Regions from separate parts of the Thermoflexus hugenholtzii genome, predicted to be linked through region 4. Evidence: riboswitches for the same ligand, from Rfam matches in the RefSeq annotation. Region 4 holds a riboswitch; each other region holds the start of a gene.
The links. A riboswitch is a leader RNA that binds a small molecule or an ion and turns the genes downstream of it on or off. The one in region 4 is predicted to bind thiamine pyrophosphate.

Region 1 (4,964 bases), 1.1 Mb from region 4:
CCGTCTCCTCCCTGCTGGACATGGAGATCCTCCTGGACGGCATCCCCCTGGATCAGATCACAACCTCCATGACCATCAACGGGCCGGCGGCCATCATCTGGGCGATGTATCTGGCCGTGGCGGAGAAGCGGGGCATCCCATGGGATCAGATCGGAGGGACCACCCAGACCGACATCCTCAAGGAATACATCGCCCAGAAGGAGTGGATCTTCCCGCCGGAGCCCTCCATGCGCCTGGTCGTGGACATGATCGAGTTCGGCTCCAAATACGTGCCGAAGTGGAACCCCATCAGCATCAGCGGCTACCACATCCGGGAGGCGGGGGCCACGGCGGCCCAGGAGCTGGCCTTCACCCTGGCCGACGGCTTCGAATACGTCCGCTGGTGCCTGCGGCGAGGGCTGGACATCGATTCCTTCGCGCCCCGCCTCTCGTTCTTCTTCAACTGCCACAACGATTTCTTCGAAGAGATCGCCAAGTTCCGGGCCGCCCGCCGGATCTGGGCCCGGGAGATGCGGGAGACCTTCGGGGCCAAAAACCCGCGCTCCTGGTGGCTGCGCTTCCACACCCAGACCGCCGGCTGCACCCTCACCGCCCAGCAACCCTACGTGAACGTGATCCGGGTGGCCATTCAGGCCCTGGCCGCCGTGCTGGGGGGCACTCAGTCCCTTCACACCAACTCTCTGGATGAGGCCCTGGCCCTGCCCAGCGAGTTCGCCGCCAAGCTCGCCCTGCGCACCCAGCAGGTCATCGCCTACGAGAGCGGGGTGACGAACACCGTCGACCCCCTGGGGGGCAGCTACTACGTGGAATATTTGACCAACCGCCTGGAGCAGCAGGCCTACGAATACTTCCGCAAGATCGAGGAGCTGGGCGGGGTGATCCCCGCCATCGAGGCGGGCTTCTTCCAGCGGGAGATCGCCGAGGCCGCCTATCGCTACCAGAAGGAGATCGACGAGAAGCGCCGCATCATCGTGGGGGTGAACGAGTTCGTGGAGGAGGAGGAGGTCAAGCCGCCCATCCTCCAGATGGATCCCGAGGGGGAGCGCCGGCAGCGGGCGCGCCTGCAGAAGCTGCGCATGGAGCGGGACAACGAGCGGGTGGGGCAAACCCTGGCTGCCCTCCAGGAGGCCGCCCGCAAGGAGAACGAGAACCTGATGCCCTACATCCTGGAGGCGGTGAAGGCCTACGCCACCCTCGGGGAGATCACCCGCGCCCTCAAGGCCGTCTGGGGGACCTGGCAGGAGCCGCTGATCATCTGAGCCGGATCCCGCAGAGCGGGGAAGCGCCGGCCGGGGGAAGGATCCGCGACCATCGGGGATGCCTTTATGGGCGTTCGCTGGCTCCGCATCGGACTAAGCCTGGGGCTGGTCGCCCTCCTCACCTTGAGCCTCCCGGCCTCCGAGCCCTCCCGTTCCCTGGAGACCCGTCTGACCCTCCTGCTTCAGGGGGAAAGCTTTTACTTCCCGGAATGGGCCCTTCAGGCCTGGGCGGAGAAGCTGCTTCTCTCCGTAGCGAACCCTCAGGCCTTCCTGGACGACGAGACCCAGCGCCGGGCGGTGCGGCGCTACCTCCAGCGCCTGTCGGAGGCCCGGGAGGCGGCGGCCGCCCTGGAACGGGAGGTGTCCGCGCCGACCCCGCCGGAACCGGAGGCGATCGCCGCGCTCCGGAGGCAGTGGGAAGCGGCCCACGGGCGGGCCCAGGCCCTCCGTCCTCTGGCCGAGGCCATCCTCTCCGAACAGCTCGGCGTGATCCTGGCCCAGGAGGGGCTGGCCCTCCTGGGCCAGCCGATCCCCCCCGTTCAGATCCGCCTGACGGCCATGCCGAACCTGCTGGTCCTCTCCCCGCGGGAGCGCATCGCCCTCACCACCTCCTTCCCCCTGCGGGCCGACCTCACCGCCGACGAGATGGATCGCCTAGAGCGGCGGGTGGATGGGCAGCTCAACCTCTCCTCCCTGGTGGTGCCCCTGGGCGGCCTGGCCTTCTACCCGGCGATGATCATGGAGGCCACCGGGCTGCCCGAGCTCACGGAGATCATCGCGCACGAGTGGACCCATCACTGGCTCTTCATGGGGCCGTTGGGGTGGTTTTACGATCGTCCGGAGGCCCGCACCATCAACGAGACCGTCGCCGATCTGGCCGGGAAGGCCATGGGCCGCGCCTGGCTGGCCCGCTTCTACCCCGAGGATCTCCCGTCTCCGCCGGCGGACGCGGCCCCCGCGCCGGCTCCCCCGGAACGGCCGGCCTTCGATTTCGGCCGGGAGCTGGCGAAGACCCGCACCGTGGTGGAACGCCTGCTGGCCCAGGGCGAGGTCCGCCGGGCGGAGCTCTATATGGAAGCCCGTCGGCGGGTTTTCGTCGCCCACGGTTACGCCCTGCGGAAGCTGAACCAGGCCTACTTCGCCTTCTACGGGGCCTACGCCGCGGAGGAGGGGGCGGCCGGCGCCGAGGACCCCATCGGCCCGCGGGTCCGCCGGCTGTGGGCCCAGAGCCCCTCCCTGCGCGCTTTCCTCTTCCGCATGCTGTTCATCACCGACCTTGCCGGCCTGCGCCGCGCCCTGGGGGAGCCCCTTCAATAGTTGACGTCGCGGGCGGAAGGGGTTAGAACTCCGCATGGGCGCGGGTCCGTTGGGGGAGTCCGGGTGAGCCGGGCTGAGAGGGCGGCCGAATCCGCCGCCGACCCCTCGAACCTGATCCGGATCATGCCGGCGGAGGGAAAGCGGGCGCGCCGCAGATCCCACCCCTTCTGCCTCCTTCGGCTCCCTTGCTCCCTTCGCCCGGACTTCGCCCGGAGATCCGCAACGGGAAAGCGACTTTACAGGGCTCTGTCCTTACGAAGGATAGGAGCGAAGCGATGACCGAGGAGATTGTGATCGTCGGAGGCGGCATCTGCGGGCTCTCCATTGGCTGGTTCCTGGCCCGCTCCGGGCATCCGGTCACCCTCCTGGAGCGCGGGGGCGCGGGCCTGGGGGCGACCTGGGCGGCGGCCGGGATGCTGGCCCCCTATGCCGAGGCGGAGCCCGGCGAGGAGGGGCTGTTGCCCCTGCTGCGGGCCAGCCGCGACATGTGGGCGGACTTCGCCCGGGAGCTGGAGGCCGCCTCCGGTATCCCGGTGGATTACCGGGACGAAGGCACCCTGGTGGTGGCCCTGGATCGGGACGACGCGGAACGATTGAAGTTCCTCTATGAATTCCAGCGGAGCCAGGGGTTGCCTACGGAGTGGCTCTCCGGCTACGAGGCGCGGCGGATGGAGCCGCACCTCTCCCGATCTGTGGTGGCCGCCATCTACAGCCCGCAGGATCATCAGGTGGACAACCGGAAGGTCGCCCGGGCGCTGATCGAAGCCTTCCGGCGCGCCGGGGGGCGCCTGCGGGAGCACACGGAGGTCACCGGGATCGTGATCGATGAGAACCGGGTCCTGGGCGTGCGCCTGGCCCGGGGGTTCCTGGAGGCCCGCACCGTCATCCTGGCCGCCGGGGCGTGGTCCGCCCAGATCCCCGGTCTCCCCGAGGAGGTCCGCCCGCCGGTCCGCCCCGTCAAAGGCCAGATGCTGGCCGTGCAGATGCCCCCGGAGGCCCCGCTGATCCGGCACGTCATCTGGGGGCCGGACGCCTACCTGGTGCCTCGACGGGATGGGCGGCTGCTCATCGGGGCCACGGTGGAGGAGAAAGGGTTCGACGCGAATCTGACGGCGGGGGGCATCTTCCGGTTGTTGCGGGGGGCCTGGGAGATCCTGCCAGGCATCGACGAGCTGCCCATCGTGGAGATGTGGGTGGGCTTCCGGCCGGGGAGCCGGGATGACGCGCCCATCCTGGGGCCGACGGCGGTGGAGGGCCTGATCCTGGCTACCGGGCACTACCGCAACGGCATCCTGCTGGCTCCCATCACCGCCTATGCGATCCACCATCTGATCGCCCGGGGGGAGCTCCCCGACATCGCCAGGCCCTTCACCCTGGAGCGGTTTCGATCCAGGGCGCCGGTTGCCCCTTCGGGATCCGGGAGGTGAAGCGATGGAGCGCACGGGGACGTCGGAGGCGATCCTGACCGTCAACGGGCAGCGCTATCCCTATCAGCCGGGGACCATCCGGGACCTGCTGGCCCGCCTGGGCCTGGACCCGGACCGGCCGGGGATCGCGGTGGCGGTCAACGCCACGGTGATCCCGCGTTCCGAATGGGAGCGCGTCGCCCTTCAGCCGGGGGACCGTGTGGAGATTGTCCACGCGGTGGCCGGCGGATGAGGCCCCGTAAACCGTGGGCCTGTCGGGGCAAGAGCGGCTTGCGCCGCGACTTTGGGCTATCGAAGGCGAAGATGTGGGGCTGAAGCCCCTTACGTAAGCCGAGCTTCATTTCGGCATCTATGCCTGCAGGAACATCTTTCGCCGCGGCCTTTGCTTCTGCGGCGGCACATTCTGAGCGAGGGGGTGAGGGATGAGCGAGCCGCTGGTGATCGCGGGGCGGGCGTTCCGTTCGCGTCTGATCCTGGGGACCGCCCGCTATCCCAATCTCCAGGTGATGCTGGATGCCCTGGAGGCGAGCGGGACGGAGATCGTCACCGTGGCCATCCGGCGGGTGCGTCCGGGGGCCGACGGGGAGAACCTGTATGAGCTGCTCCGGGGCCGTTATTTCATCCTGCCCAACACCGCCGGCTGCTTCACCGCCCGGGATGCCATCCTCACGGCCCATCTGGCCCGGGAGGCCCTGGGGACGAACTGGATCAAGCTGGAGGTGATCGGGGACGAGGAGACTCTGTATCCGGACACGGAGCAGCTGTTGCAGGCGGCTGCCGAGCTGGTGAGGGACGGCTTCGTCGTCCTGCCTTATTGCAACGACGATCCGGTGGTTTGCAAGAAGCTGGAGGACATCGGTTGCGCGGCGGTGATGCCTCTGGGGGCGCCCATCGGCTCCGGGATGGGGATCCTGAACCCCTACAACATCCGGCTGATCCGTCAGATGTGCACCGTGCCGGT
Region 2 (4,964 bases), 1.2 Mb from region 4:
GGAGATCCTGGAGGCGATGCGGGGCGTGGGGGCGAAGCGCCGGCATCTGATCCGCTACGTGCTGTGGCCGGAGAGCGCCAACGCCGTCCTCAGCCAGCTGCTCTTCATGCTGGAATACAACATCCGCGCCTCCACGGTGCTGGGCCTGGTGGGGGCAGGGGGCATCGGGTTCTACATGCAGATCTACCTCAGCACCATGGCCTACGCCCGCCTGACCACCGTGCTGCTCACCGTGCTTCTCCTGGTCCTGGCCATGGACGGCCTCAGCGCCTGGATCCGGCGACGGTATTTGCTGAACCCGTAGCCCGCAGGCCTCACCCGGAGCGAGCGGCCGTCGGGTAGGCGGCCTCGAAGAAGGCCAGCTCGAAGCGCAGCGCGGCCCGGTAGAGGGCGCGCTGCGCTTCCTCTTCGCCGGGCAGCCGATCCAGCAGCGCCTCCAGGCGGCGCGCCAGCCCTTCGAACTCCGCGCTGGAATACGTCTCCACCCACTCCCGGTAGGGGCTGTTCGGGTTCGTCCGCGGCCGGAGGAAGGCTCCCAGATGGGCGTAGAGGCGCATGCACGGGGTCATCGCCGCCGCCAGATGCCCCACCGGCTCCAGGGCCGCCACCCGCAGCAGGAAATCCGTGTAGGCTTGGGTGGCTGGCGCGGGCTCCGGGCGGAGGTTCGCCCCCCAGCGCGCGGCGTAGCGTTCGTGCAGCCGCAGCTCCTCAAAGACGCCCTGGAGCAGCTCGCGGAAGGCGTCCATCGTCTCCCGATCCGGGGCCTTGGCCAGGCCCAGGGCGTAAGCCCGGGCGAAGGCCTCCAGGAAGAAGGCGTCCTGCTCCACGTAGAAGACGAAACGCTCCCGCGGCAGCTCCCCCGAGGCGATCCCCTGCACGAAGGGATGCGCCTCGCAGCGCCGAACCAGATCCTGATGGGCTTCCCACAACGCGCGGGCCCGTGTCATCGAGTTCTCCCCTTCTTCCTTCGCGCAAGCATAAGGAAGATCTGAAAGGGGGAGAAAACGGCTGGCCGTGCCGCAATCGAGGCCGTTCCCTCCCCCGGGTTCGATTTCTCACGCGCGCTCCGGCCGGACGCGGCCGATCCCGCGGAGCGCCCCCGCGATCCCCAGGTAAGCCAGGAAGGAGACCCCGAAGGCGGGGAAGGTAGCGCCCACGGAAGGGGCGAGACGGGCGAGGGCCTGATAGGTGACCACGCCCAGCGCCCAGGCGATCACACCCTCCCATCGGAAGGCCAGGGGCTGATACAGGTCGGCCTCCGTGTAGGACCGGCGGAGGACGAAGTAGTCCGCCGCCAGGACCCCGAAGAGGGGCACGAAGAAGGTGCCGATGAGGAGCAGGAAGTTCTCATACTGGGCCAGGGGCACCGTGAGGGCCAGGATCAGGCAGATCGCGCCGATGAGGACCGCGAAGAGGGCCTGCCGGGCCCGGGGCCAGATGTTCTGCAGGGAGACCGCCGCCGAATAGATGTCCGCGAAGGCGTTGTCCGTCTCGTCCACCAGGATGATGGGCAGCACGATCCAGCCGATGGCCAGGGCCCCGATGGCCTGGACCAGGTCGCTGGACCGGGCGCTCAGGAGGAGCAAGGCGCCGAGGCCGTAGAACCAGACGTTGGCGATGAAATACCCGATGTAGGTGCCCCAGAAGGCGGGGCCGGCCCGCCGGGCGAAGCGGTTGTAATCCGCCACCAGGGGCATCCAGGAGATGGGCATCGCCGCCACCAGGTCCACGGCGAGCCAGAAGGGCATCTCCCCGGTCCCGGGCTGCCGCCACAGCGCCGCGAGATCCCCGCGGGTCAGCAGGTGGACGGTGAGCCAGAGGGTGGTCAGCAACACCAGCCAGACGGCGAACTTCTCCAGCCACTGGCGCACCACCACCAGCGGTCCCCCGACGGCCATCAGGGTGCACCAGAGGGCGAAGGCGATGGCCCAGAAGGGGTAGCTGGAGAAGCCGAGGAAGCGGGCGCTGATGAAGTTGGCGGCCTGGGCCATGATGAGGATCTCGAAGGCTCCCCAGCCGATCAGCTGCAGCACGTTGAGGGCGGTGGGGAGATAGGAGCCGAGGCGTCCCAGGGCGGGGCGGAGCAGCACCATCGTGGGGGCGCCGGTGCGGCTGCCGATGTAGCCCGTCGCCGCCAGCAGCAGGTTCCCCAGCAGGGTCCCGACGACGATGGCCAGCAGCGCCTGGGGCAGCCCCAGCCCGGGCACCAGCAGCGCGCCGGCGGCCATCACCAGCAACCCCACGCCGAGGTCTCCCCACAGCACGGCGTAGTCGAGGAAGCCCAGCCGGCGCGCCTCTGCCGGCACCGGCTCGATGCCCCACTCGGGGGGTGCCTGGATGCGGGGGAGGAGCTCCGTCCACGGCTTGCGCAGCAGCATGGCAGGCCTCCTGAGAAGGATGGAGATGGGAGAAGCGGCGTGGGGGGATGCAAAACGCCCGCCGACGGACGGGCGGGCAGGGGGCCGTGCAGCGACAGTCCCTCCGCCGGTATGACCCGGATCAGGTTCGATGGGTCGGCGCCGGGGCCGGATGACCTCCGGCAAGGCGCCCTCTCAGCCCGCTTGCCCGCGGACTCCCCACGTCGCTTCTGCGCTCATGATAGCGCGCCGCGCGCGGCTGTCAAACTGCGTGGAGAGAGGCGGATGGGGAGGGGATGAGGGCTTTCCAGATCTGCTCGGGGAAGAGGATGAAGGTGTCGACAGCGTGGGCCTCGGGGGCAGGGGGTTCAGTGGGTAGAGGGTGGAGTCTCCGGCGGTGCCCCTTTGGAGGGGTAGGAACGACCTGTCGCATCCTCCCGAATTGGGCACACATATCCGGAAGCCCTTGATCCGGGATCGACCCCAGCGCCCAGATTGGCCCCCATCCGGAGAACCGAAAAGCCCCGGAGTGAGAATTCGCCCCTTGACAGGCGAACACGATCTCTTTATAATCGGGCTGAATTTCGCACACGTGTGCACCCGCCATGCGCGTGACCATCAAGGACATCGCCCGGGCGGCGGGGGTGAGCCACACCACGGTCTCCCGGGCCCTGCGGGGCAGCGAGGAGATCCGCCCGGAGACCCGGGCGCGGATCCAGGCCATCGCCGAGGCCATGGGCTACCGGCCGAACCCCGTGGCCCGGGCTCTCCAGGGCCGCCGCACCCAGACCCTCGGCGTGGTGGTCACCCGCCTCAGCGACCCCTTCCATACGGAGGTGGTCCAGGGCATCGAGATGGTCGCCCAGGCCCGCGGCTACGGGATCCTCCTCAGCCTCTCCCACGAAGACCCGGAGAAGGAGCGCGCCATCGTGGAGCTCCTGGCGGCCAAGCAGGTGGACGGCATCATCGTGGCCGCCTCCCGGCTGGGCAGCCGCTATCTCCCCATGCTGGAGGCCCTGCGGATCCCCATCGTGCTGATCAACAGCCACCAGACCGGTCCCTACGTCTACTCGGTGGCCACCGACAACGTCCACGGCGGCTACCTGGCCGCGGCTTACCTGATCCGCCTGGGCCACCGGGCCATCGCCTACATCGGCAGCCGCCGGGGCGGCCGTAGCAACCAGGATCGTTACCGCGGCTACCGGCAGGCGCTGCGGGAGGCCGGGCTATCCGTCCGCCCGGAATGGGTGGTGAAAGGGGACGGGCGGGTGGAGGGCGGGGAGGCGGCCATGCGCCGGCTGCTGGAGGCCGATCCCCGCCCTACGGCGGTGTTCTGCTACAACGACCTCACGGCCATTGGCGCCCTGAAGGCGGCGCTGCGGGCCGGCTTGCGGGTGCCCGGGGACCTCTCCATCATCGGCTTTGATGGGCTGGAGGAAGGCACATACGTGACCCCGATGCTGACCACCGTGGCCCAGCCCCGCCGGCAGCTGGGACGGCTGGCGGCGGAGATGCTCCTGGAGATCCTGGAGGGCCGTCCCTCCCCGAAGCGCATCCTGCTCCAGGGGACGCTGATCGAGCGCGAATCCTGCGGGCCGCCGCTTTAAAGTTTTTTCACATCCCTTTCGTCGAGCTTGGGAATCCCTTTCGCATCCCGTTGATCCCTCCCCGGTATGCTGGGGAGCAGATCTTCTCAAGAAGGAGGCAGCCATGAAGCGCACAATCGGTTCCGCCCTATCGTGGATGGCGGTGTTCGTCCTCCTGATCGCGGCGTGCGCGCCGGCGGCCACGCCGACGCCCACCCCGACCGCCGCCCCGCCTACGCCGGCCCCCAGCCCCACCCCTGCGCCCTCTCCCACTCCAGCCCCGGTGGAGATCTCCATCACCTGCCGCTGCGTCAAGGGCGGGGTGAACGCCAACACGGTGAAGTGGCTCACCGAGACTGTCATCCCCGCCTTCGAGCAGCAGATGGCCGCCAAAGGGACCCCCGTCAAGGTGCGGCTGGTGGAGTTCGGGGGCAGCGATGAGGAGCTCAAGGCCCAATACGCCCTGGATCTCAAGGCCGGCAAGGGTCACGACGTGATGGCCTTCGATGGCTTCTGGACGGCGGAGTTCGTCGCCGGCGGGCTGATCAAGCCGCTGGACGAGATCGCCGGCCCCGAGGTCAACCAGTGGGAGGGCTGGGCCCATATCCCGGACCGGGTGCAGGCGCTGCTGATGTATCAGGGCAAGCGCTACGGCATCCCCACCGGCACCGACGTCCGGGTGATCTGGTATCGCAAGGACCTCTTCCAGAAGGCCGGCCTGCCGGCGAACTGGCAGCCCACCTCCTGGGAGGACATCTTCGCCGCCGCCCGGCAGATCAAGAAGGCCCTCCCCGATGTGATCCCCATGCAGGTTAACGCCGGGACCGCCATGGGCGAGGCGACCACGATGCAGGGCTTCTACCCGGTGCTGCTGTCGGCGGGCTCCTTCATCTACGATTGGGACAAAAACAAGTGGATCGTGCGCAGCCCGGCGATGCTGGACGCTTTGAACTTCTACAAGCGGGTCTACCTCGATGAGAAGCTGGGCGATGCCCGCCTCCAGCTCATCAAGGAGGGCCGC
Region 3 (4,964 bases), 520 kb from region 4:
GCCCGGCTGAAGAAGGTGTTGTCGACCCCGAAGAACACATCGGCCAGGGGCGCTCCCTTGGCCAGGATGGCCTTGTTGAGAGCGGCCCCCGCATCGCCTGCTTTGAGGATCTGGACCCGCGCGTTGTAGCGCTGCTCGAACTCCCGCAACACCTCTTCGCTGACGGCGAAGCTGTCGTGGGTCATCAGCACCAGCTCCCGCGGGCCCGCCGGTGTGGCCGTGGGGGCCGATGGGCTCGGGGAGAGCGTGGGGGCCGGCGTCGCCGGAGCCGGCGAGGGCGCCGGCGGCGCCGCAGGCGTGGTGCAGGCCGCTGTGAACACCATCAGCACGCCGATGAGAATCGCTCGGCGCTTCATCGTTCCTCCCTCCGGATGGGAAGATCTGAAAGCCGCTTCACCCTACAACGGCAGAAGGGGCTTTCGCTTTGGCCCATGTCCTTGAACGATCGGAGAGGAGCAGAGGCCAGCCTCTCCCCTCCCGTTGCGCCCTGCGGTCCAAGCCGAGCAACTGCGGGCAGTTGCCCTCCATCCCATCTGCGATCATCGGAGAGAAAGCGCCGCGATCCTTCGACCCGAACCTCCGGTTCTCGATGACACGAAGGTCGCGGCGAAAGCCGCTCCTACAAAAACGTGCTTCTGTAGGAGGGACTTTCGCCCCGAACTCCCGTCTTCGATGACACGATGGTCGCGGTGAAGGCGACTCCGGCAACCCCGAGCCCTGGTTCTCGATGACACAAGGGTCGCGGCTGAAGCCGCTCCTACAAAAACGTGCTTCGGTAGGAGGGACCTTCGCCCCGAACGCCCGTCTTCGATTTGATGACAGGATGCGGGCCGAAATGAATTTCGGCCTGCTTTGTGGGTCGCGGTAGTCACTCCTTTTGGTATTGATAATGCTTGAAGGTCAAGAACTCTTCCCAGGTCCAGATATGATCGGTCAACCCGATGGCCATCGCCGGCGTCCGCGGCCGATACCGCCGCCCCTCCGGCAGGCCCTCCCCCGCTTCCCGCAAGGCCCGATGGGGCCGCAGCCAGTTGTGCTCAAACAAACAGAGGATCACCAGCGCATCCCAGGTCCCTGTCGTCTTCGCAAAGGCATGGGTCTTACGCGTCAGCGCATTCAACCGATCGCGCAACATGCCATTCAACCGTTCCTCATGCACCGGATAGGGGCAATCCACCGCCTCCCCAGAACCTGACGCACCTCCACGCGCACCATCCGGCCCTGATGACGACGCTTGACCGCTTGCGTCAACCCCACCCCAGGCGTGAGCACCAGGGGCGGACGCCCCCGCTTTCCCGTCGGTTGCGCGTCCCGATAGACCTGACGAACCGCCCGTCGGTAGACCGGCCGTCCATCGCTGATCCAGATCACGCCCCCCTGCCAGATGTGCGCTGGCGGGTCTGCGCCACCACCTTCGGCGCGACCTCATCCTCCGAAGACCCAAAGCCCCACGCCACCACAAAACGAGTCGCCCGGTCCTGGCTCAAACATCCCCAACGCGGGCCCACCCCGCCCGCCGAGGCGTCTGGATCTCCAGCCTCTGGACACTTTTTTTGACAAACGACCAGAAAGCATCCACCTCGACCTCGCTCAAATGCAGGTCGTGGACCAGGACCTCGGTGAGGGCCTCAGCGTGTTGGGCGGCCATCCGGAGCCATCGGCCAATGGTTTCATATTTGTGGCCGGTGATCTCCTCAGCGGCGCTCAGGCTCCCCCGACGCATCACCACCAGCAGGGTGCGCGCCACTTCCGCAGGGGTCACACGCAAGCGATACATCGCCGTGCCCAGGGTAGGCCCAAACGAGCGCCCGCAGTTCCGACAGACCCAACGGGGCCGCCCACCCTTACTGCCGTTCTTTACCACATGGGTGGCCCCACAGCGAGGGCAGGGGGGGTTCTGGGAATTGGGCTTTCGATTCATCGGGCCCACCTCCGTCGGAATCTGGCCCCGATTATACCACCGAGCACTACTCAGGGGGGTGATTACCTGGGTCGCGGCGGAAGCCACTTTCGTCCCGAACCGGCGGTCCTCCATGATCCTGTCGGCCGGTTGCAGCCATCCCCGGTTGCGGGTTTAACCCTCTCCCCGCTCGTGGATCACCAGAAGGAGGCCCCGTCGGACCCGCACCCGGGCCCGGGGGGCGATCATCCGGTTGCTCACCCCCAGGGTGACTCCAAAGGGCAACGTCCCCTCTGTCAGAGGGTAGAACAGCCCCTCTAACGTCACCCCCTCCGCGTCCCCGATCAGCGGGATCAGGGAGACCCGATCTCCCGGCTCCCCCTCGATCCAGCCCTCCTCCCGGATCACGAAGGCCTCCCGCCCCGCCCCCACGAAGCGGACGTCCCAGCCTGCCCATCGCGGGTGGGCCAGAAGCAGCAGCGAGGCCAGGGTCTGATCCAGCCGGGAGCCCCATGCCCCGAACACCCGGATGGTCGTCCCCAGGGTTCGGGCGTAGTCCAGGGCCAGCTCCAGATCCGTGGCGTCTTTATCCACCGGATGACGCTCGATGGAGACCTCGTGGGCCTCCAGCCAGGCGAGGGTCTCCGGATCCATGGAATCCAAATCCCCGATCACCCGATGGGGGAGGACGCCGATGGCCCGCAGGTGGGCCGCCCCCCCATCCGCGGCCAGGATCCAACGCGCGCCGGAGGTCGCCCGGCGCAACGCCTCGCCCTCAACGTCCCCGCCCGCCACCACCACGATCATCCCCGCGCCCCCATGGTCCGAGATGAAGGAAGAAACGCTTCGCATGGACCCCGCCGGATGGGCTGCGGCTTGCCAGAGGAATCCGCACCGGGGGCAGAGGCGAAAGCGTCGAAGGGGCCCATCGCGCTTGAAGAGGAGGCATCGCTCCCTTCCCTCCGCCGGCATGACCCGGATCCGGTTCAAGGAGTCGGCGCCGGGCCTTCGGGGAATCCCCTCCGGAAGGCGCCCTCTCAGCCCGCTTCCCCGCGGACTCCCCCGGGAATCCGCCTGCTGCAGCGAAAAGCGTTACACGCTCCAGTCTATCCGTGATCTTCGCTCCTCGTCAACCATCGACCCCGCGACCGCTCTTCCCAATCGAGAGCAGATGATTCCCCCCACATCCGCAGGGGGTTCCAGGGCCTAAGAGATGAGCGGTTTCAGCGTTTTTCAGGCCCTAATGCTTGACAAGCAAACAGATTCAAAATAGGGCCAGGGTTCCTCGCGGCCGAAGGCTCTTCCCTTCCTGGCCGGAGGGAGTGGGCGGCATGGATTCCCCCGCGCGGCATCCCGGAGAGGTCCTTCGGATGGGATCCCCAGCGGGATCTGGCGCTGCGCAAGGCGTTCATCACCGCCGAACCCCTCCCCGCCTCCCTGCGTCAGGACCTGCAACGATTCGGGCTGTCCGTGCGCCAGGGCTACGGCACCGCGGAGTGCGGCTGCCTGGGTTACGAATGCGAGCGGGAGGAAGGGCTTCACGTGCCGGAGGATGCTTACGTCGAGCTGTGCGACCCCCAGACCGGTGAGCCGGTTCCCCCGGGCGAGCTGGGGGAGATCGTGGTCACCCTCTTCCATCCGGCCTACGCGCTGATCCGCTTCGGGACCGGGGATCTCTCCCGCTGGCTGCCGGAGCCCTGCCCCTGCGGGCGCGCCACCCCACGCCTGGCCGGGATCCTGGGCCGGGTGGGCGAAGCGGTCAAGGTGCGGGGGATGTTCCTGCACCCCCGCCAGATGGAAGCCGTCTTCGCCCGCTTCCCCGAGGTCCAGGCCTACCAGGCCGTGATCGACCGGGAAGCCCACGTCGACCGCCTGACCTTCCGGGTGGTCCTCCGGGAGCCGCCCTCCGATCCGGAGGCCGTGCGGGCGCGCCTGCGAGAGGCCATCCGGGATGGGTTGCGCTTCCAGGCGGAGATCCTCCTGATCCCTCCTGAAGAACTCCCTCCGGGAAGCCCGCGCCTGCTGGATCTCCGACGCTGGGATTAGGGCGCGACGCGCTCCGGGCTGGCCTCATATCCCTCGACCGCCCCCGCGTCCATGCGCAACGCGCAGGCGATGATCCGCGTTTTGTGGTAAAAACATAAAGCAGGAGCCCGGCGCTTCCACCTCCGGTGATACCCAAGAGCAGGCTCAGGCTGAATCCGTGGGGGGTCGGACGTGAAAAAGATCCTGCTGATCGAAGACGACGTGGAGCTCGCCCGCTTCCTGGCCTGGCAGCTGGAACAGAACAACTACCAGGCTCTCGTCGCCCACAGCGGCCCGGAAGGCCTCGCTCTCCTGCAAGCGCAGAGGCCCGACCTGATCCTTCTGGACCTGATGCTGCCTGGCATGGACGGCTGGGAGGTCCTGCGGGCCATCCGCGCCACCTCCGAGATCCCCGTGATCATCATCAGCGCCCTGGGAGCGGAGTCCGATATCGTGCGCGGCCTGGAGGCCGGCGCGGATGATTACCTGACCAAGCCCTTCGGCCCCCGCCAGCTCCTGGCTCGCGTCCAGGCTGTCCTGCGGCGCTACGAGTCCACTACCGCCCGCGGGGTCTACGACAACGGCCGCCTCTACGTCAACCTGATCACCCAGGAGGTCCGGGTCGACGGACGCCCGGTGGAGCTGACGCCCACGGAGTTCCGGCTCCTCTCCACCCTCGCCCGCTTCGCCGGCCGCCCCCTCACCCACGACTTCCTCCTCCGGGAGGTATGGGGGGAGGAGCACGTCCAGGACCGCGGCTACCTCAAGCTCTACATCTGGTATCTCCGCCAGAAGATCGAGCCGGACCCCGATCACCCGCTCTTCATCCGAACGGAGCGGGGGATCGGCTACCGGCTCGTCGGCCCGGACGAGCTGGGGACGGTGGAGTAAGAGGAGGAGGGCTGTGGGATTCCCCGGCGCATGGCGCTTCGATCCCCTCTCCGCCCTGATCGGGGCCATGCTGGCCCTGCTCGGCGTCGGATTGCTTTATGCGGTCCGGCGTCCCCTGCAAGCCCGCTACGCCGCGCTGAGAGGCCGC
Region 4 (4,964 bases):
GCTCCGGCGCATGTTGCTCATCCGCGCCTTCGAGGAGACCCTGGCCGCGGAGTTCGCCCGCGGGGCCATCCCCGCGGAAACCATCCACCTCTCCACCGGCCAGGAAGCCGTCGCCGTGGGCGTGGCCTTCGCCCTCCGGCCGACGGACTGGATGACCACCACCCATCGCGGCCACGGTCATATGCTCGCCAAGGGCGCTGACCTGGATGGGATGATGGCGGAGATCTTCGGCAAGGCCGAGGGGCTGTGCAAGGGGAAGGGCGGCTCCATGCACGTCACCGACGCGGGGATCGGCGCCCTGGGCGCCAACGGCATCGTCGGCGCCTCCCTGGTCATCGGCGCCGGCGCCGCCCTGGCCGCGAAGCTGCGCGGCGAGGACCGGGTGGTCGTCGCCTTCTGCGGGGATGGAGCCACGAACCAGGGGATGTTCCACGAGGCCCTGAACTTCGCCGCCGTCTTCCAGCTCCCCCTCATCGTGGTGATCGAGAACAACCAGTATGCGGAGTTCACCCCCCTGGCCCGGCACACCCGGGTGACCCGCCTCGCGGATCGCGCTGCCGCCTATGGGATCCCCGGGGTGCACGTGGACGGCAACGATGTCTGGGCGGTGTATGAGGCCACCCGGGAGGCCGTGGCCCGAGCCCGCCAGGGAGAAGGACCCACCCTGATCGAGGCCCTCACCTACCGCTGGCGTGGCCACAGCGAAGGGGAAGGCGCCGTCTATCGCTCGGCCGCGGAGGTCGAGGCCTGGAAAGCCCGGGATCCCATCCGCCGCTGGCGGGAGCGCCTGGAGGCGGAAGGGCTGCTGACCCCATCGGAAGCCCAGGCCATCGAAGCCGAGGCCTGGCAACGGGTTCAGGAGGCGGCGGAGCGGGCCCGACGCGGGACGGAACCCCCTCCCGAGGCCCTTACGGAGGATCTTTACGCCCCGGAGCCCGCGTGGCTTTACGGGCAGGGCCCGATGATCCTCCGGCCCAGCGGGAGGACCCGGGAACGCTCCACCGCCGAGGCGTTGCGCGAAGCGCTGGCGGAGGAGATGGCCCGGGATCCCCGCGTGTTCCTGCTCGGGGAAGACGTCACCACCGGAGGCTACTTCGGCGTCACTACCGGGCTGGGCGAGGAGTTCCCCGGTCGGGTGCTGGACACGCCCATCAGCGAGAGCGCCATCATCGGGGCCGCCGTCGGGGCGGCCATGGCCGGCATGCGCCCGGTGGCCGAGATCGAGTTCGCCGATTTCCTCACCTGCGCCATGGACGGGCTGGTCAACCAGGCCGCCAAGATCCGATACATGTCCGGTGGACAATACGCCCTCCCCCTGGTGGTTCGCACCCCGGCCGGGGGAGGCATCGGCATGGCCGCCCAGCACTCCCAAAGCCTGGAACCACTGCTCACCGGCGTGCCGGGATTGATCGTCGTCGCCCCCGGAACCCCGGCGGACGCCAAGGGCTTGCTCAAGGCGGCGATCCGCAGCAACAACCCCGTGGTGTTCTTCGAGAACAAGCTCCTCTACGCCGAGGTGGGCCCGGTGCCGGAGGGGGAGTGGATCGTGCCCCTGGGGGTGGCCGAGGTCAAGCGGCCGGGACGCGACGTCACCGTGGTGAGCATCGGGGCCGTCCTCTCCCGCGTCCTGGAGGCCGCGGCGGAGCTGGCCCGGGAGGGGATCGAGGCGGAGATCGTGGATGTGCGCACGCTCGTCCCCCTGGATCTCCGGACGATCCTGGCCGCAGTGGCGCGGACGCGACGGCTGGTGGTGGTGGAGGACGCGCCCCTCACCCACGGCTTCGGGGCCGAGGTGATCGCCCGGGTCAGCGAGGCCGCCTGGGGCCTCCTGCGGGCGGCGCCGCGCCGGGTGGCCGGGCAGGACGTCCCCATCCCCTACAACCGGACCCTGGAACGCCTCGCCCTCCCCGATGCCCCGCGCATCGCCGAGGCCGTCCGGGAGGTCCTGCGCTGAGGAAACCCCGGGCGCGTGGGGATTTGCCTTCAAGGGGGAAGCGAAGCGAAGGCGGCCTCCGCCTTCCGCATCGGCCGGCGCTTGACAGATCCTTTCGGGCGGATTACAGTCAGGTTCGATGGAACGAAACCACCGGGCGACGTGGGGAGTCCGCGGGCAAGCGGGCTGAGAGGGCGCCCTGCCGGAGGTCATCCGGCCCCGGCGCCGACCCATCGAACCTGATCCGGGTCATACCGGCGGAGGGATCGTCGTCCCTGTTCCCCCTGATCTCACCCGGGCTCGTTCCCTCCTATCGGTGGCTTCCCCGGATCCGGCCCGCCTTGCGCGAGAAGCGGGATCCCCCACGGAAGAGGAGGTGCGGTGTCTCTGGATCTGCGGGTTTATCTGGTCCTGGATCCCGCGCACACCGGTGGGCGCTCCCCCCTGGAGGTGGCCGAGGCCGCCCTGCGGGGAGGCGTCACGGTGGTGCAGCTGCGGTGGAAGGCCGGGCCGCTGCGGGAGATGCTGCGCTGGGGAGCCGCCCTGCGGGAGCTCTGCCGGCGCCATCACGTCCCCTTTTTGATCAACGATCGGGCCGATGTGGCCCTGGCCCTGGAGGCGGATGGCGTGCATGTGGGACAGGAGGATCTTCCGCCGGAGGTGGCGCGGCGTCTGCTGGGCCCTCGTGCCCTCATCGGCGTCTCCGCCCGCACCCCGGAGCAGGCGCAGGCGGCGGAGGCCGCGGGCGCGGATTACCTGGGGACGGGCTCGGTCTTCCCCACGGGTTCGAAGGAAGGCGCCCGGCTCATCGGCCTGGAGGGGCTGCGGGCGGTGGTCCGCGCCACCCGGCTCCCCGTAGTCGCCATCGGCGGGGTGAACGCGGAGAACGCCGCGGCGTGCATTCAGGCGGGGGCGGCGGGCGTGGCCGTGATCTCGGCCATCACCCAGGCCCCGGATCCGGAGGCGGCGGCCCGAGCGCTGCGCCGGGCGGTCGACGAAGCCCTCGCCGCCCGGCGCCTGGAGGGATGATCGCGAATCTCCATCTTTGGGCCTCGAGAAGGCATCGCGTCCATCATGCGTGGAACACCTTTCAGGAGGTGGACGATGAAGCCCTTGCCGCGCGCGCTGACCATCGCCGGCTCGGACTCCGGCGGCGGAGCGGGGATCCAGGCGGATCTGAAGACCTTCGGGGCGCTGGGGGTTTATGGCATGAGCGTCCTCACCGCCCTCACCGCCCAGAACACCCGGGGGGTTCAGGCCGTCTTCGAGCTCCCGCCGGACTTCGTGGCCGCCCAGATCGATTCGGTGCTGGGGGACATCGGAGCCGACGCGGTGAAGACGGGGATGCTGGCCAACGCCGCCATCATCGAGGTGGTGGCGGAGAAGATGCGGGAATACCGCGTGGAGCGCCTGGTGGTGGATCCGGTGATGCGGGCCAAGAGCGGGGATCCCCTCCTGCGCCCGGAAGCCCAGGAGGCGTTGATCCGCCGGCTGTTCCCGCTGGCCATGGTGGTCACGCCCAACCTCCACGAGGCGCGGGCCCTGGTGGGGCGGGAGTTGCGGAGCCGGGAGGACATGCGGGAGGCGGCGCGGATCATCCACGGGATGGGGCCGCGCTGGGTGGTGGTGAAAGGCGGTCATCTCGAGGGGGATGATCGCAGCGTGGACGTTGTGTTCGACGGGCGGGATTTCTACGAGCTGGACGCCCCGCGGGTGGACACGGTGAACACCCATGGGACGGGGTGCACCTTCGCCTCCGCCATCGCCGCGGGGCTGGCGAAGGGCCTTGCGCCCCTGGAGGCCATCCGTCAGGCCAAGGAGTATCTCACCGCCGTGCTTCAGGCCTCGCGGGCCTTCAAGCTGGGTGGGGGCGCCTACGGCCCGATGGATCACTTCGCGCTGTGGAAGGCGGAGGCCCCGACGCGAGCGGCATCCGGGTAGGCCGGTAGGGGCGACCCGACGGGTCGCCCCTACCTTCAATCCGACGCGCTCAGCGGAGCATGCGCTCGGCGGCCAGGCCGAGGAGGCCGACGAGGGCGGTGAGGGCGGAGAGGCGGGCCAGGGTCCGCAGCCCCTGCCCGCGCAGGCCGCCCAGCCAGGCCATGGGGACGTGGAACAGCAGGCTGGCCATCGAGGCCAGCACCACCCCCATCCCGGCCATCTCGATCCCGATCCTTCCCTGCCCGGCCAGCGTGGCCACCGCCGCCGTCGTCGAGGCGCTGCTCACCAGCCCGCCCAGGAAGGCCACCACCAGGAAGCCGCCCGTCCCCAACCATCGCTCCGCCAGCACCACCGCGCCCCGCAGCACCAGATACAGGGCTCCGAACAGCAGGGCTTGTCGCAGCGAAAAGGGGAAGGCGAGCCGGATCTCCGGCGCCGCCGTCCCGCGGCCCCGTCGCATCGCCCGGAACACCAGCCACCCGGTCACCGCGACCATCCCCCCCACCGCCAGCCATCCGTGCCCCAGCGCCGCCGGGGCGAAGATGGCCAGGATCAACCCGTTTCGGGCCATCATCGCCACGTTCGCCAGCAGCATCCCTTCCAGGGCCACTGCCTCCGCGCCCCCTCCCTGTCCTCCGCACCGCCGCGCCAGCTCCCCCACCGCCGCCGTGCTGTTCACCAGGCCGCCGAGCAGCCCGGTGAAATGGATCCCTCGTGCCCCATACAGCCGCAACAGGGCATAGTTCACCAGCCCGATCCCGGAGAGGACCACCACCACCAGCCACGCGCCCCGCAGGTTCACCACTCCCAGGGGGTCCCAGTTCCCCGGCAGCCCCTCGGGCAGCAACGGATAGATCACCACCGTCAGCAACCCGAACAGCACGATGGAGCGCAGCTCCTCCAGCGACAGCCCCACCGTGAACCGCACCAGCTCCGCTTTCCAGGCCAGCAGCATCGTCACCAGCACTGCTGTCGCCGCCGCCACCAATCCCTGTCCCTGGGCCACCACCATCCCCAGCAACAGCGTCACCAGCAACGCCACCGACGTCGTCATCTCCAGCGTCCGATCCACCAGCAGGCTCCGGATGTT

Region 1: it holds a riboswitch for thiamine pyrophosphate, as region 4 does, so the genes downstream of both, thiO (glycine oxidase ThiO) here and thiE (thiamine phosphate synthase) in region 4, are expected to answer to the same signal.
Region 2: it holds a riboswitch for thiamine pyrophosphate, as region 4 does, so the genes downstream of both, cytX (putative hydroxymethylpyrimidine transporter CytX) here and thiE (thiamine phosphate synthase) in region 4, are expected to answer to the same signal.
Region 3: it holds a riboswitch for thiamine pyrophosphate, as region 4 does, so the genes downstream of both, KNN16_RS02825 (thiamine diphosphokinase) here and thiE (thiamine phosphate synthase) in region 4, are expected to answer to the same signal.

The regions. Positions count from the first base shown of each region.
Region 1 covers NZ_CP076326.1:23,450-28,413, forward strand. The annotation lists gene KNN16_RS00110 (methylmalonyl-CoA mutase) at 1-1,259, shown strand, start outside; gene KNN16_RS00115 (hypothetical protein) at 1,326-2,576, shown strand; TPP riboswitch at 2,618-2,732, shown strand; gene thiO (glycine oxidase ThiO) at 2,852-4,003, shown strand; gene thiS (sulfur carrier protein ThiS) at 4,008-4,235, shown strand; gene KNN16_RS00130 (thiazole synthase) at 4,426-4,964, shown strand, end outside.
Region 2 covers NZ_CP076326.1:3,187,691-3,192,654, forward strand. The annotation lists gene phnE (phosphonate ABC transporter, permease protein PhnE) at 1-304, shown strand, start outside; gene KNN16_RS14445 (TenA family protein) at 315-947, opposite strand; gene cytX (putative hydroxymethylpyrimidine transporter CytX) at 1,056-2,378, opposite strand; TPP riboswitch at 2,459-2,589, opposite strand; gene KNN16_RS14455 (LacI family DNA-binding transcriptional regulator) at 2,963-3,964, shown strand; gene KNN16_RS14460 (extracellular solute-binding protein) at 4,068-4,964, shown strand, end outside.
Region 3 covers NZ_CP076326.1:592,330-597,293, reverse strand. The annotation lists gene KNN16_RS02845 (thiamine ABC transporter substrate binding subunit) at 1-356, opposite strand, end outside; gene KNN16_RS02840 (hypothetical protein) at 869-1,144, opposite strand; gene KNN16_RS02835 (hypothetical protein) at 1,141-1,371, opposite strand; gene KNN16_RS02830 (hypothetical protein) at 1,484-1,777, opposite strand; gene KNN16_RS02825 (thiamine diphosphokinase) at 2,075-2,707, opposite strand; TPP riboswitch at 2,840-2,974, opposite strand; gene KNN16_RS02820 (phenylacetate--CoA ligase family protein) at 3,170-3,946, shown strand; gene KNN16_RS02815 (response regulator transcription factor) at 4,118-4,816, shown strand; gene KNN16_RS02810 (NACHT domain-containing NTPase) at 4,830-4,964, shown strand, end outside.
Region 4 covers NZ_CP076326.1:1,112,122-1,117,085, forward strand. The annotation lists gene KNN16_RS04985 (pyruvate dehydrogenase complex E1 component subunit beta) at 1-1,954, shown strand, start outside; TPP riboswitch at 2,087-2,217, shown strand; gene thiE (thiamine phosphate synthase) at 2,321-2,962, shown strand; gene thiD (bifunctional hydroxymethylpyrimidine kinase/phosphomethylpyrimidine kinase) at 3,038-3,874, shown strand; gene KNN16_RS05000 (MgtC/SapB family protein) at 3,924-4,964, opposite strand, start outside.